Linked DNA regions of Variovorax paradoxus B4. The protein of the gene in region 1 interacts with the protein of each later gene in a pairwise test. Links are inferred from orthologs where the notes say so. Each region holds a gene or a part of one and is shown in the gene's direction. Other genes may lie near its edges.

Region 1 (6,576 bases):
CGGTGGTCGACCTCACGGTGGAGCTGGTGAAGGAAGCCACCTACAAGGAAATCTGCGCCGAGATGAAGGCACAGAGCGAAGGCGCGCTCAAGGGCGTGCTGGGCTACACCGAAGACAAGGTGGTGGCCACCGACTTCCGCGGCGACCCACGCACCTCGATCTTCGACGCCGAAGCCGGCATTGCGCTCGACAGCACCTTCGTGAAGCTCGTGAGCTGGTACGACAACGAATGGGGCTACTCGAACAAGTGCCTGGAGATGGTGAAGGTCGTGGCGAAGTAAGGCTTCGCGGACTCGGCAACAAGAACGCGCCCTCGGGCGCGTTTTTTCATGGGCGTGCCGGCTGAGGCAATGCCTCAGCGCAGCTTCTCGTTCCTCCGGATCTCGCTGCTGAGCTGCGAAGTCAACCGGGTCGCGGCGCGCCGGGCGGCGAGCCCGTAGTCGCCGTTGAATTCGCCGAACTCCGCCGTGCCGTTGCCGACCGCGCGCACGCGCGTGACCTCGGCGCCGGCGGCATCGCTCACCACGCAGCTCACCTCGGCGGTGAACGACGTGGGCGGCCAGGTGATCCACGAGGACGAGCTCGAATCGGTCTTGATCTGCGGCGTGAACACCAGCGACACGCCCGCCGCCTCGTTGGCCTTGGCATCGCCGGCGGTGCGCAGCACGACGACGTCGCGGTAGACCGCGCGCAGCGCGTCGCGGATCGACTTTTCGAGGTCGCGGTACGGGTAGTAGCTCACGCGGTCGCCGCTGCCGCCGGCGGTGGTCACCTGCTGGTCGCGCTGGGCGTCGGTCATCACGTACGCCACCTTCTTCGGGAGCAGGCGGGCCTGCGACCGCGGCGGTGCGGTTTCCGTGATCATCGTGATCGGATGGGCGCAGGCTGCCAGCAAGGCCGTCAGGATCGCCGCGGCAAACAGGCGCGCGGTCGAAGAAAAAAGAAATGGCATGGTGCGGCTTTCTCCGGCGATGGCTGTGGCTAGGGCGCAATGGCCGCGATGAACTGCGGATCGGCGTACACCTGGCGCAGCAGCGCGCGCACCAGCCTCGGATAGGCGGCCTGTCCGGCGGGCACGGCCACGATGTTGGCGTAGCTCGAATCGAAGGCCAGCTCGCCGCGGTAGGTCTTGCGCAGCCTTTGCGCGGACGCGCGCGTCACGACCACCTCCACGTCCATGCGGCCGGTGCCGTTGATCACGCCAAGGTCGAGTTCATTGACGAGTATCCGCGCCGCGATGCGGGTCTGGGCCTTGGGGTCGTAGGCCGATATCTCTCCCAGGTCGCGCATCAGTGCGTCTTCCAGGTATTGCGCGAAGGTGCCGCTGGGCGAAAGCAGCTTCGCGCGGCGCAGGCTCAGGGTGTTGATGCTGTCGTTCGGATCGGTAGGCTGCACCTTCGCGAGCGCCACCATGCCGGGGCGCGCGGCTTCGAGCCGGTCGAGCGCCTCGTAGTCGGCCGCATAGGGCGGCGCGGCGAGCTGTGCGCAGCCGGACGCCAGCACCACCGCGGCCGATGCGCAGAGCGTTGCGGTGAAAGCGCGCAGGCGCACACCCTGCGGTCTGAAGAAGATCGCCATGCCTTGAGTCCCTCCTCGGGATGCCTGATCCCGGCGCGAGGGTAGCAGGCATTGCGCCGCGCGCGAAGGCCGATTTTCAGACCGGTTCGAGCACGTGGATCAGCTTGCTCTGGACCAGCTCCTTCGTCTTCGCGCCGTGGGCCGCCATGTGCGGTGCCGCCGCATGGGCTTGCAGGTGGGCCAGCGTTTCCCACTTTTCGATTACCACGAAGGTGTCGGGCCCGAAGCTGGCCTTCGATGCCGGCACGCCCGCGGCGTCGACCGTGGCGCCGTACTCGATGCAGCCCTCCTCGGCCAGCACGGCCGCGCGGTTGGCGGCAAAGGCTTCGAGCAGGCTGGCGCGCTGGCCCGGCTTGGCGGTGATGACGGCGACGACGTGGATCATGGAAAAAAGCTCCGTTGTTGCATGTGTGTGGAATGGGACCGCCGAATCTAAAAGACCGGCCGCTCGGCCAGCGGTCCCGCGCGCGACCCTATCATCGCCCGCATGTTCTTTCCCCTGCCCCGCACGGCCACCGCGCCGTTCTGCCCCTCCGAAGTCAAGGGCAGCGTGGCGGTCCCGCAGGACCTGCCCTTCGGCAAGAAGCTGCTGCGCTACGCGGGCCCCGGCCTCCTGGTGTCGGTGGGCTACATGGACCCGGGCAACTGGGCGACCGACATCGAGGCCGGCTCGCGCTTCGGCTACGGCCTGCTCTTCGTGGTGCTGCTCGCGAGCCTGGCGGCCATGCTGCTGCAGACGCTGTGCGTGCGGCTCGGCCTGGTGGCGCAGAAAGACCTGGCGCGCGCCTGCCGCGAGCACTATTCGCCGCGCGTGAGCCGCTTCTTGTGGCTGGGCGCGGAGCTGGCCATCGTGGCCTGCGACCTGGCCGAGGTGCTGGGCAGCGCGCTCGCATTGCACCTGCTGTTCGGCGTCTCGATCCCGGTCGGCATCGGCATCACGGCGTTCGACACGCTGCTCGTGCTGGGGCTCCAGGGCGCGGGCTTCCGGCGCGTCGAGGCGATCGTGCTCGGGCTGGTGGGCACCATCGCGGGCTGCTTCGTGGTGGAGCTCGCGATGTCGCAGCCCCACTGGTTCGGCGTGGCAATGGGCTTCGCACCCAGCTTCGAGCGGCTGCAGCAGCCCGGCGCGCTGTACCTTGCGATCGGCGTGGTGGGCGCCACGGTGATGCCGCACAACCTGTACCTGCATTCATCCATCGTGCAGACCCGGCTGGTGGCCGACAGCGACGCGGCGCGGCGCGAGGCGGTGCGCTTCTGCACCTTCGACGCGGTGTTCTCGCTCTCGCTCGCGCTGCTGGTCAACGCGGCCATCATGGTGCTGGCGGCCAGTGCCTTCCACAGCACCGGCCATGTGGAGGTGACCGAGATCGACGACGCCTACCGGCTCATCGAGCCCATCGTGGGCAGCGCGTTTGCCGCCACGCTGTTCGGCATTGCGCTGCTGGCCTCGGGCCAGAGCTCGACCTTCACCGGCACCATTGCGGGCCAGATCATCATGGAAGGGTTTCTCGACCTGAAGATCCCGTGCTGGCAGCGCCGGCTGATCACGCGGGCGCTGGCGCTCGGGCCGGCCTTTCTGGGGGTCTGGTGGTTCGGCGATGGCGGCGTGGGCAAGATGCTGGTGCTGAGCCAGGTGGTGCTGAGCTTCCAGCTGCCGTTCGCGATGTGGCCGCTGATCCGCTTCACGAGCAGCCGCGCGCTGATGGGCGGCTTTGCCAACGGCACGCTGGTCAGGCTGCTGGCCTGGGGCCTGTTCGGCGTGATCAGCGCGGCCAACGTGTGGCTGGTGGCGTCGACGGTGCTCGGCGGCCTTTGATTCGAAGAAGAAGCCGCACCGCGCGCCTCAGCGGTCGGCCGCGTCTTTCCAGAGGTGCACCAGCGCCTCGGGCGCCTCGTTCTCGGGCACCTCGAAGCTGACCGAAGAACCCGAATGGGAGGTGGCGCTTTCCACCACCACTTCCACGCGGTAGAAGCGCTGGTCGCCGCCCGGCGAACCGGGGCCGTCGCGCTGCTCCGCATGCGGCGCGGCGCTTTGCAGCGCCTCGCCGATCTGCTGGCGCAGTTCCTCGCTGCAGTTGCCCAGCTGGTAGCTGCGCGGGCGCGAAAGGCCCGGCACGTAGGCCACGCCGCCCTCGCGCGTCACGCGCACGATGGAGGCCTGGTCCAGGGGCGGAAGCTGAATCATGATGGTGTGACTCCCACGGTGTTCCACGCGGCGCCAACGGCCTTGTGCGCCGCGCTGTCGGCGCCGAAGCGCCTGGCCGCATTTTCCACGCTGAGCTGTGCAAAGGCCAGGAAATCGGCGTCTTTGTGCAGCCGCCGGTCGCACACCGTGTCGTACCAGACGCGGCCGGCCGTCTCCCATGCCGGGCCCTGGATGGCCGTGGCAGCGAGATGAAAGGCGCGGTTCGGAATGCCGGAATTGATGTGCACGCCGCCATTGTCCTGCCGCGTGGCGACAAAGTCTTTCATGTGGGCAGGCTGCGGGTCCTTGCCCAGCACCGGGTCGTCGTAGGCCGTTCCGGGCTCGGCCATCGAGCGCAGTGCGCGGGCCTTCACCTTGCCGGTGAAGAGCCCCGCGCCCACCAGCCAGTCGGCCTGCTGCGCCGTCTGCTTCAGCAGGTGCTGCTTGACCAGGGCGCCGAACACGTCGCAGATCGACTCGTTGAGCGCGCCCGGCTGCCCCTGGTAGACCAGGCCCGACTCGTGGTCGATCACGCCGTGCGTGAGCTCGTGGCCGATGATGTCCACCGCAATGGTGAAGCGGTTCATGACCTCGCCGTCGCCGTCGCCGAACACCATCTGCCTGCCGTTCCAGAAGGCGTTGTCGTAGTCGTTGCCGTAGTGCACGCTGCCGGTCAGCGGCAGGCCCGCGCCGTCGATGGAGTCGCGCTCGTAGATGTCGTGGTAGAGGCGGTAGGTGGCGCCCAGGTAGTCGTAGGCCTCGTCGGCGGCAACGTCGCCGGTGGCGGCCTGCCCTTCGGCGCGCACCAGCCTGCCGGGCAGGCTCATGGTGTGCTCCGCGTCGTGGATGGCGCGTGCGGGCGAAGCGCGCCGCACGTAGCTGGGCGCGGGGCCCGACGACACGCCCTGCGCGGCCACCGCCTCGCGAAGGCCGCGTTGCTGGCGGTCGATCATCAGCGTCTGCGCCGCCCTTGCCCTGGCATGTGCGCTGGCATGTTCCGCCAGCCGGTCCAGCAGGTACGGCGGTACGAAGCTGGGCGGCAAAAGGCCCGGCGAGCGAAGCGGCATGGGCGACTCTCCTTTGCAGTTGAGGGCAACAAAAAGACGGTAGCAGAAAGCCGTAAAACCTGGATCACTCCGTTACTTCTGGTCATGGAATGCCCGTGCTTCAGGCCATACGATCGGAGCCTCCCGATTCACTTGCCGCCGTTGCCATGTTCATCGTCACTCTCACCTACATCCGTCCGCTTGAAGAGCTCGATGCGTTGATGGATGGGCACATGGCGTGGCTGCGAAAGCACTACCAGAGCGGACTGTTCCTGGCCTCGGGCCGGCAGGTGCCGCGCAAGGGCGGCGTGATCTTCGCGCGCTCGGGCGACCGGGCTGCGCTCGATGCGGTGCTGGCACGCGACCCGTTCGTGCAGAGCGGTGTGGCCAGCACGCACGTGATCGAGTTCGTGCCCAGCATGACCGCACCCGCGACCGAGATCCTCAAGGCGCTTTGAGGCCTCCAGGCCGCGTGTTGTTTCAAGCCCGCGGCGTTTCCTCGCGCCCGCCGGGGTGCCGCGCAAAGCGCGCGGCATCGTGGCCATGCACCGGCGCCGGATCGCTCCAGGGCCAGCCGCCGAACTGCGTGCGGCGGTAGTCGGCCAGCGTCTGGCTGATCTCGGCCTGCGTATTCATCACGAACGGACCGTATTGCGCCACCGGCTCGGCAATGGGGCGTCCCTGCAGCAGCAGGAATTCGCCCGGCTCTTCGTCGCCATTGCGCAGTTCGACGGCCGTGTCGGCGCGCAGTTCGATGGCGGCCGGGCCTTCCACGCGCCGGCCTGCGATGGTCGCCACGGCGCCCTTGAAGAAGTACAGCATGCGCCGCGTGCCTTCGCCCGCGGCGGCAGGCAGCGTCCATTGCGCGCCGGGCGTCATCTTGAGGGTCCAGATCGCCACGTCGGCATCGGCCTGCGCGGCCCATGAATCGGGCGGCGGCGACAGCGGGTGGATCGGCGCCTGTCCGCCGTCCGCGGCAGTGCCGCCGAACCGGCCCGCGATCACCGCGACCTCGGTGCGGCCGCCCGCCGCGTCGTCGGACGCAAAGTGCGGAATGGCCTCCGACCAGAACATCGTGAAGTGCGGCTCGGCCATCTTGCTTTTGGCCGGCAGGTTGAGCCAGATCTGGAACAGTTCCAGCGGATTCGGCGCGTTTGCATCGAGCAGCGGAAACATCTCCGAATGCACGATGCCCTTGCCGGCCGTGAGCCACTGCACGTCGCCGCCGCCGAAACGCGCGGTGGCGCCCAGCGAATCGGAATGGTCGACCAGCCCCTTGCGCACGATGGTCACCGTCTCGAAGCCCCGGTGCGGATGCGAGGGAAAGCCCGGCACCGTGTCGCCGTGGTACATGCTCCAGCCGTCCTTGCGGCTGAAGTCCTGGCCGATCTGGCGGCCCGCCAGCGGGGCCTCGGGCCCCATCTGCGCGTTGGCCTTCGGATAGGCGTCGTCGTGATAGACGCAGAACAGGAACGGGTCGATCGTCTGCCACGGGAAGCCGAGCGGGCTCACCTGCAGGACGGGGCTGCGGCCTTCCTCGATGCTGCTGTTGTTGTCGATGCTGTTGCTGGACACCTCGGTATTCCTTTCGGTTGGGCGCGTCGCCGAATGCGCGGCGACGCTGCTTTCTCGAATATCGGGGCGTACGGGCTTTAAGGAAGGTGCCTTCCTCGCAACAGTGAGGAGCGCATATGGAACGATGGGCATCGTTCGTGTGCTTCAGCAGCGCGGCATCACGCGTTCTGATGCGGCACTTCGGCGTTCGGG
Region 2 (6,099 bases), 3.8 Mb from region 1 along the record:
CACTGCTGTGCGCAGCTGCAGGCCACGCCTCGGCCGCCACCTGGGTCTACGTGTCCAACGCCGACAGCCAGGAGATCTCGGTGCTCGAGCTGGACCGCGCAGAGGGCGTGCTCAAGCCGGTGCAGACGCTCAACGTCGGCGGCACGGCCATGCCGATGGCCGTGAGCCACGACAAGCGCGTGCTCTACGCCGCGCTGCGCTCGCAGCCGTTCCGCGTGGTCTCGCTGTCGATCGACGCGGCCACCGGCAAGCTGCAGAAGCTCGGCGAGGCGCCGCTGGCCGACAGCATGGCCAACATCGACCTCGACGCGAGCGGCAAGTGGCTCTTCGCGGCCTCCTACCAGGGCGGCAAGATCTCGGTCAACGCCATCGGCAAGGACGGCGCTGTGGGCCCGATCCAGCAGTTGGTCCAGACCGGGCCGAATGCGCATGCGGTCCACGCAGATGCCGGCAACCGCTTCGTGCTTGCCACCAGCCTGGGCGGCGACAACGTGTCGAGCTGGCGCTTCGATGCGGACAAAGGGCTGCTGTCGCCCAACGATCCGCCGCTGACCATGGGCACCGCCAAATCGGGGCCGCGCCACTTCGTCTGGGACAAGGCGCAGCGCCACGTCTACCTGCTGGACGAGCTCGACGCAGCCCTGCACGTGTATGCGTGGGACGCCGCGCGCGGCACGCTCAAGCTGGAACAGAGCACCACCACGCTGCCGCCGGGCTTCGCGGGCAAGCCCTGGGCAGCCGACCTGCACCTGACGCCGGACGGGCGCTTCCTGTACGCCTCGGAGCGCACCTCGAGCACGCTCTCGGCGTTCAAGGTGGACGCGGCGAGCGGCCAGCTGCAGCCGCTGGGCCAGACGCCGACCGAGAAAGGGCCGCGCGGTTTCGCGATCGATCCGAGCGGCCGCTACCTGATTGCCGCCGGGCAGGAATCGCACGGCATTTCGCTGTACGCCATCGATTCCGCGACCGGTGCGCTCGGCAAGCCTTCGCGCATCACCGCCGGCAAGAACCCGAACTGGATCGAAATCGTCGACGCACCGTGACGCGACGACGGCCATCAACATCATCAAAGGAGACTTCGCAATGCAACGCCGCACACTGATTCGCACCGCCCTCGCCTCTTCGCTCGCCGCGGGCCTGCCCGCGTTCGCGCAGGGCCCCGGCAACTGGCCCACGGGCAAGGCCATCACCTACCTCGTGCCCTTTCCCGCGGGCGGCACGACCGACGTGCTGGCCCGCCTGATCGGCCAGAAGCTCGGCACGGTGCTGGGCACGAGCGTGATCATCGACAACAAGGGCGGCGCCGGCGGCAGCGTGGGCTCGGAGATCGGCTCGCGCGCGGCGCCCGACGGCTTCACGATGGTGGGCGGCACGATCAGCTCGCACGCCATCAACGTGAGCCTGTACCCGAAGCTCGGCTACGACCCGCAGAAGTCGTTTGCCCCGGTGACGCTGATCGGCACCAACCCGCTGGTACTGGTGGTGAACCAGGCCAGCCCCTACAAGACGCTGAAAGACGTGCTGGAAGCCAGCAAGACCAAGTCGGGCGGGCTGTCGTCGGCGTCGGCCGGCACGGGCACCTCGCAGCATCTGTCGCTCGAACTGCTGGCGTTCAAGTCGGGCGTGAAGTTCACGCACATTCCGTACAAGGGCAGCGGCCCGGCGATCCAGGACGTGATCGGCGGCCAGGTCGACATGATGTTCGACACCACCGTGGTGGCGGGCCCGCACGTCCAGAGCGGCAAGCTGCGCGCCATTGCCGTGACCTCGGCCAAGCGCCTGGCTTCGATGCCCGACGTGCCGACGGTTGCGGAGTCCGGCATCGCGGGCCTGCAGGACTTCGAGGTGCTGTCGTGGCAGGCGATCTTCGTGCCCGCGGGCACCCCGGCGCCCATCGTCGAGCGGCTGCACACCGAGATCCGCAAGATCCTTGCAACGCCCGAGATGCAGGAAAAACTCAAGGGCTTCGGCATGGAACCCGCCGACCTCAGCACGGCAAAGATCGCGGCCTTCCAGAAGGCCGAGGTCGAAAAGTGGGCGCAGGTGATCAAGGCAGCGGGCATCAAGGCCGACTGACGCCGGCCGGGGCGCCCGCAAGGCGCGTCCCGGATACGAAAAATGGAGTGCCGGATACAAGGGAAGCCTCCTACGTTCGGGGCCCCGGGCGCTTTATAGAATGCCCCTCCGATTCGCACTCCAGGCATTCCAGGCCTCCCACACGTGTCCGACCGCTCTGCCGTACTGCCCCAATACCTGTTTCCCAAGCAGGCCCTGACGAACTTCGCCGGCTGGGTCGCGGGCAAGGAACGCGGCGCCGTCACCACATGGATCATCCGGCGCTTCGTTGCCAAGTACGGCGTCGACATGGGCGAGGCGCTCGAATCCGACATCAACTACTACAAGAGCTTCAACCAGTTCTTCACGCGCGCGCTCAAGCCCGGCGTGCGGCCTCTCGCGCAGGCCGATCTCGTGTGTCCGGTGGACGGCGCCATCAGCCAGTTCGGCGCCATCGAGGGCGACCAGATCTTCCAGGCCAAGGGCCACAACTACACCACCACCGCGCTGGTCGGCGGCGACGCGGTGCTCGCGGCGCGCTTCGCGCACGGCAGCTTCGCCACGCTGTACCTGAGCCCGAAGGACTACCACCGCATCCACATGCCCTGCGAGGGGCGCCTTCTGCGCATGATCCACGTGCCCGGCGACCTGTTTTCGGTCAACCCGGTCACGGCGCGCGGCGTGCCCGGCCTGTTCGCGCGCAACGAGCGCGTGGTGTGCGTCTTCGAATCGGCGCGCGGGCCCTTCGTGCTGGTGCTGGTGGGTGCCACCATCGTCGGCAGCATGGCCACCGTGTGGCACGGCGTGGTCAATCCGCCGCGCGGCGGCGAGCTGCGCGAATGGCACTACGCCGATCAGCAGATCGTGCTCGGGCAGGGCGACGAGATGGGCCGCTTCCTGCTCGGCTCCACCGTCGTCATGCTGTTCCCGTCGCCCCCGCTGGCCTTCAACCCCGACTGGGCGCCCACCCGCGCGGTCCGGCTAGGCGAAGCCATGGCCAATTTCGCAAATTTGTGAAGCTTTGTCTCACGGCCCGCATGCAGCATGCAACCGTAGCTATAAAACTAGTAGCATCGTGATCCTTGCGCTATAGTCGCCGGCCAACGCGCGGTCCCTATAGCGAGCCAACAAGAAAAGAACGCGAGGCACCGGCCCTGCCCAGGATCGATGGCCCGCCCAGCCCCGAGGAGATGATGTCGATGAGTACCAAGGAAAACGCAGCCGTCAGCCAGCTGCTTGCGCTGCTCGAGGCCCGCTACGCGCTTCGCGTGCTCTGGGCGCTGCGCGACGGCCATGCCCAGACGTTCCGGCTGCTGCAGGACAGCGTCGGCAGCATCACCCCCAACACGCTCAATACCCGCATCAAGGAGCTGCGCGAAGCCGGCCTCGTGAGCCATGGCGGCGACGGCTACAGCCTCACTGCGAGCGGGCAGGACCTCCTCAAGCGGCTCTCGGATCTGCAGGCCTTCGCGGGCAAATGGCAGCTGGGCCAGGTCAAGAAGGCCGCGGCGCCCGCGCCCGCTGCGCCTTCATCGTCTTCGCCATCGGCGCCTTCTTCTTCCTCTTCCCCTGGCGCACCGCCCTCTCCCCCGCCTGCCGCATCGTCGCCGTCTTCCCCCGTCCCGCCTCTTGACACCGGCAATTGAGCAGGCCGGCCGGCCTCCTCCGGGGCGTCGGTAAACTCCGCGCCTTCGGTCCGTTTATCCATCCATCCTCCATTTCATTGACGCAAGGAGCGTTCGACATGCCTACCACTCCCTCCGGCCTGCAATACGAAGACACCACCGTGGGCGACGGCGCAGAAGCCAAGGCCGGCCAGCACGTGCACGTGCACTACACCGGCTGGCTCTACAACGACGGCGTGCAAGGCGCCAAGTTCGACTCGAGCCGCGACCGCAACGACCCGTTCGCGTTCTCGCTGGGCGCAGGCCAGGTCATCAAGGGCTGGGATGAAGGCGTTGCCGGCATGAAGATCGGCGGCAAGCGCACGCTGATCATTCCCGCTTCGCTGGGCTATGGCGCACGCGGCGCGGGCGGCGTGATCCCGCCGAACGCCACCCTGAAGTTCGACGTCGAGCTGCTCGACGCGCATTAAGGCTCGCCCCCCGGCTGCGCGCACTTCGTGTCGCTGCGCCCTCCCGTCGGCGCTTTTGTTCCCGTTGCGGCCCTTTGGGCCGCATTTTTTCGCTTGAAATGCCCCCGACCAGCCCCAAGTGGCTGGCTATCGCTTGTTTCCCGGCCTCGCGCCGGTTCTTTGAAAAATGTCTGACCCGCAACAATCCGCACAGAATTCGCAAATGCTGCAAGGCGAGCCAAGCCCCGAAGAACTGGAAGCCGCACAGGCTGCCAACGAAGCCGAGGCGCTGGCCACGGCCCAGGGCGAACTCGCTGCCCTGCAGGCCAGGAACGCCGAGCTGTCCGACCAGTACCTGCGCGCCCAGGCCGACGTCCAGAACGCCCGCCGCCGCGCCGACGACGAAATCACCAAGGCGCGCAAGTTCGCGGTCGAAGCCTTTGCCGAGAGCCTGCTGCCGGTGACCGACAGCCTCGAAGCCGGCCTGGCCATCAAGGATGCCACGCCCGAACAGATCCGCGAAGGCGCCGAAGCCACGCTGCGCCAACTGAAGAGCGCGCTCGAGCGCAACAAGGTGATCGAGGTGGCCCCGGCCCCCGGCGCCAGGTTCGACCCGCACCAGCACCAGGCCATCTCGGTGGTGCCCGCTCCCGAGCAGGAACCCAACACCGTGGTGAGCGTGCTCCAGAAGGGCTACACCATCAACGACCGCGTGCTGCGCCCGGCGCTGGTCACGGTCAGCGCCCCGAAGTAATCGTCGCGGCACACACGATTCCCACAGGAAATCCCCGCTTCATACCTTGAATCGCGCCGGGTTATCCACAAGTTCATAACAACATATTTTTCAGGCTTTCAGGAGTAAGAACATGGCAAAGATCATCGGCATCGACCTCGGCACCACCAACTCGTGCGTGTCGATCATGGAAGGCAACACCACGCGTGTGATCGAGAACTCGGAGGGTGCGCGCACCACGCCGTCGATCGTGGCTTACCAGGAAGACGGCGAAGTGCTCGTCGGTGCCTCGGCCAAGCGCCAGGCCGTCACCAACCCCAAGAACACGCTGTACGCGATCAAGCGCCTGATCGGCCGCAAGTTCGAGGAGAAGGAAGTCCAGAAGGACATCGACCTCATGCCCTACACCATCGCGAAGGCCGACAACGGCGACGCGTGGGTGGAAGTGCGCGGCAAGAAGATCGCGCCCCAGCAGGTCAGCGCCGACATCCTGCGCAAGATGAAGAAGACCGCCGAAGACTATCTCGGCGAGCCCGTGACCGAAGCCGTGATCACGGTGCCGGCCTACTTCAACGACGCCCAGCGCCAGGCCACCAAGGACGCGGGCCGCATCGCGGGCCTGGACGTCAAGCGCATCATCAACGAGCCCACCGCTGCGGCCCTGGCCTTCGGCCTCGACAAACAGGACAAGGCCGACCGCAAGATCGCCGTGTATGACCTCGGCGGCGGTACCTTCGACGTGTCGATCATCGAGATTGCGGACGTCGACGGCGAGAAGCAGTTCGAAGTGCTGTCGACCAACGGCGACACCTTCCTGGGCGGCGAAGACTTCGACCAGCGCATCATCGACTACATCATTGCCGAGTTCAAGAAAGAGCAAGGCGTGGACCTGGGCAAGGACGTGCTCGCACTCCAGCGCCTGAAGGAAGCGGCGGAAAAGGCCAAGATCGAGCTGTCGAACAGCGCGCAGACCGACATCAACCTGCCCTACATCACGGCCGATGCCTCGGGTCCGAAGCACCTGAACATCAAGCTCACCCGCGCCAAGCTGGAAAGCCTGGTCGACGAGCTGGTCGAGCGCACCATCGCGCCCTGCCGCCTGGCCATCAAGGACGCCGGCATCAGCGTGTCGGACATCAACGACGTGATCCTGGTCGGCGGCATGACCCGCATGCCCAAGGTGCAGGAAAAGGTGAAGGCCTTCTTCGGCAAGGAGCCGCGCAAGGACGTGAACCCC

What was found.
Region 2: the proteins of VAPA_RS26835 (region 1) and grpE interact in binary tests that used the Escherichia coli proteins (3 or more experiments, as listed by UniProt). The link is inferred for Variovorax paradoxus B4 from one-to-one orthologs.

The regions. Positions count from the first base shown.
Region 1 is NC_022247.1:5,740,569-5,747,144, reverse strand. What follows is about bases 1,408-4,229. They hold VAPA_RS26835 (Nramp family divalent metal transporter), read left to right. Parts: upstream 1,408-2,065; coding sequence 2,066-3,394; downstream 3,395-4,229. Other genes in these bases: VAPA_RS26825 (M4 family metallopeptidase), read right to left, coding at 3,760-4,229; VAPA_RS26830 (protealysin inhibitor emfourin), read right to left, coding at 3,422-3,763; VAPA_RS26840 (putative quinol monooxygenase), read right to left, coding at 1,655-1,963; VAPA_RS26845 (hypothetical protein), read right to left, coding at 1,408-1,578. In the rest of the region: gap (type I glyceraldehyde-3-phosphate dehydrogenase), read left to right, coding at 1-281; VAPA_RS26850 (hypothetical protein), read right to left, coding at 356-952; more of VAPA_RS26845, read right to left, coding at 982-1,407; more of VAPA_RS26825, read right to left, coding at 4,230-4,830; VAPA_RS26820 (YciI family protein), read left to right, coding at 4,977-5,267; VAPA_RS26815 (pirin family protein), read right to left, coding at 5,290-6,516; VAPA_RS26810 (VOC family protein), read right to left, coding at 6,543-6,576. UniProt on the Escherichia coli protein: H(+)-stimulated, divalent metal cation uptake system. Involved in manganese and iron uptake. Can also transport cadmium, cobalt, zinc and to a lesser extent nickel and copper. Involved in response to reactive oxygen.
Region 2 is NC_022247.1:1,931,005-1,937,103, reverse strand. What follows is about bases 3,217-6,099. They hold grpE (nucleotide exchange factor GrpE), read left to right. Parts: upstream 3,217-4,316; coding sequence 4,317-4,883; downstream 4,884-6,099. Other genes in these bases: dnaK (molecular chaperone DnaK), read left to right, coding at 4,996-6,099; VAPA_RS08890 (FKBP-type peptidyl-prolyl cis-trans isomerase), read left to right, coding at 3,800-4,150; VAPA_RS08895 (winged helix-turn-helix transcriptional regulator), read left to right, coding at 3,255-3,701. Outside these bases: VAPA_RS08910 (lactonase family protein), read left to right, coding at 1-1,043; VAPA_RS08905 (Bug family tripartite tricarboxylate transporter substrate binding protein), read left to right, coding at 1,084-2,076; asd (archaetidylserine decarboxylase), read left to right, coding at 2,221-3,072. UniProt on the Escherichia coli protein: Participates actively in the response to hyperosmotic and heat shock by preventing the aggregation of stress-denatured proteins, in association with DnaK and GrpE. It is the nucleotide exchange factor for DnaK and may function as a thermosensor.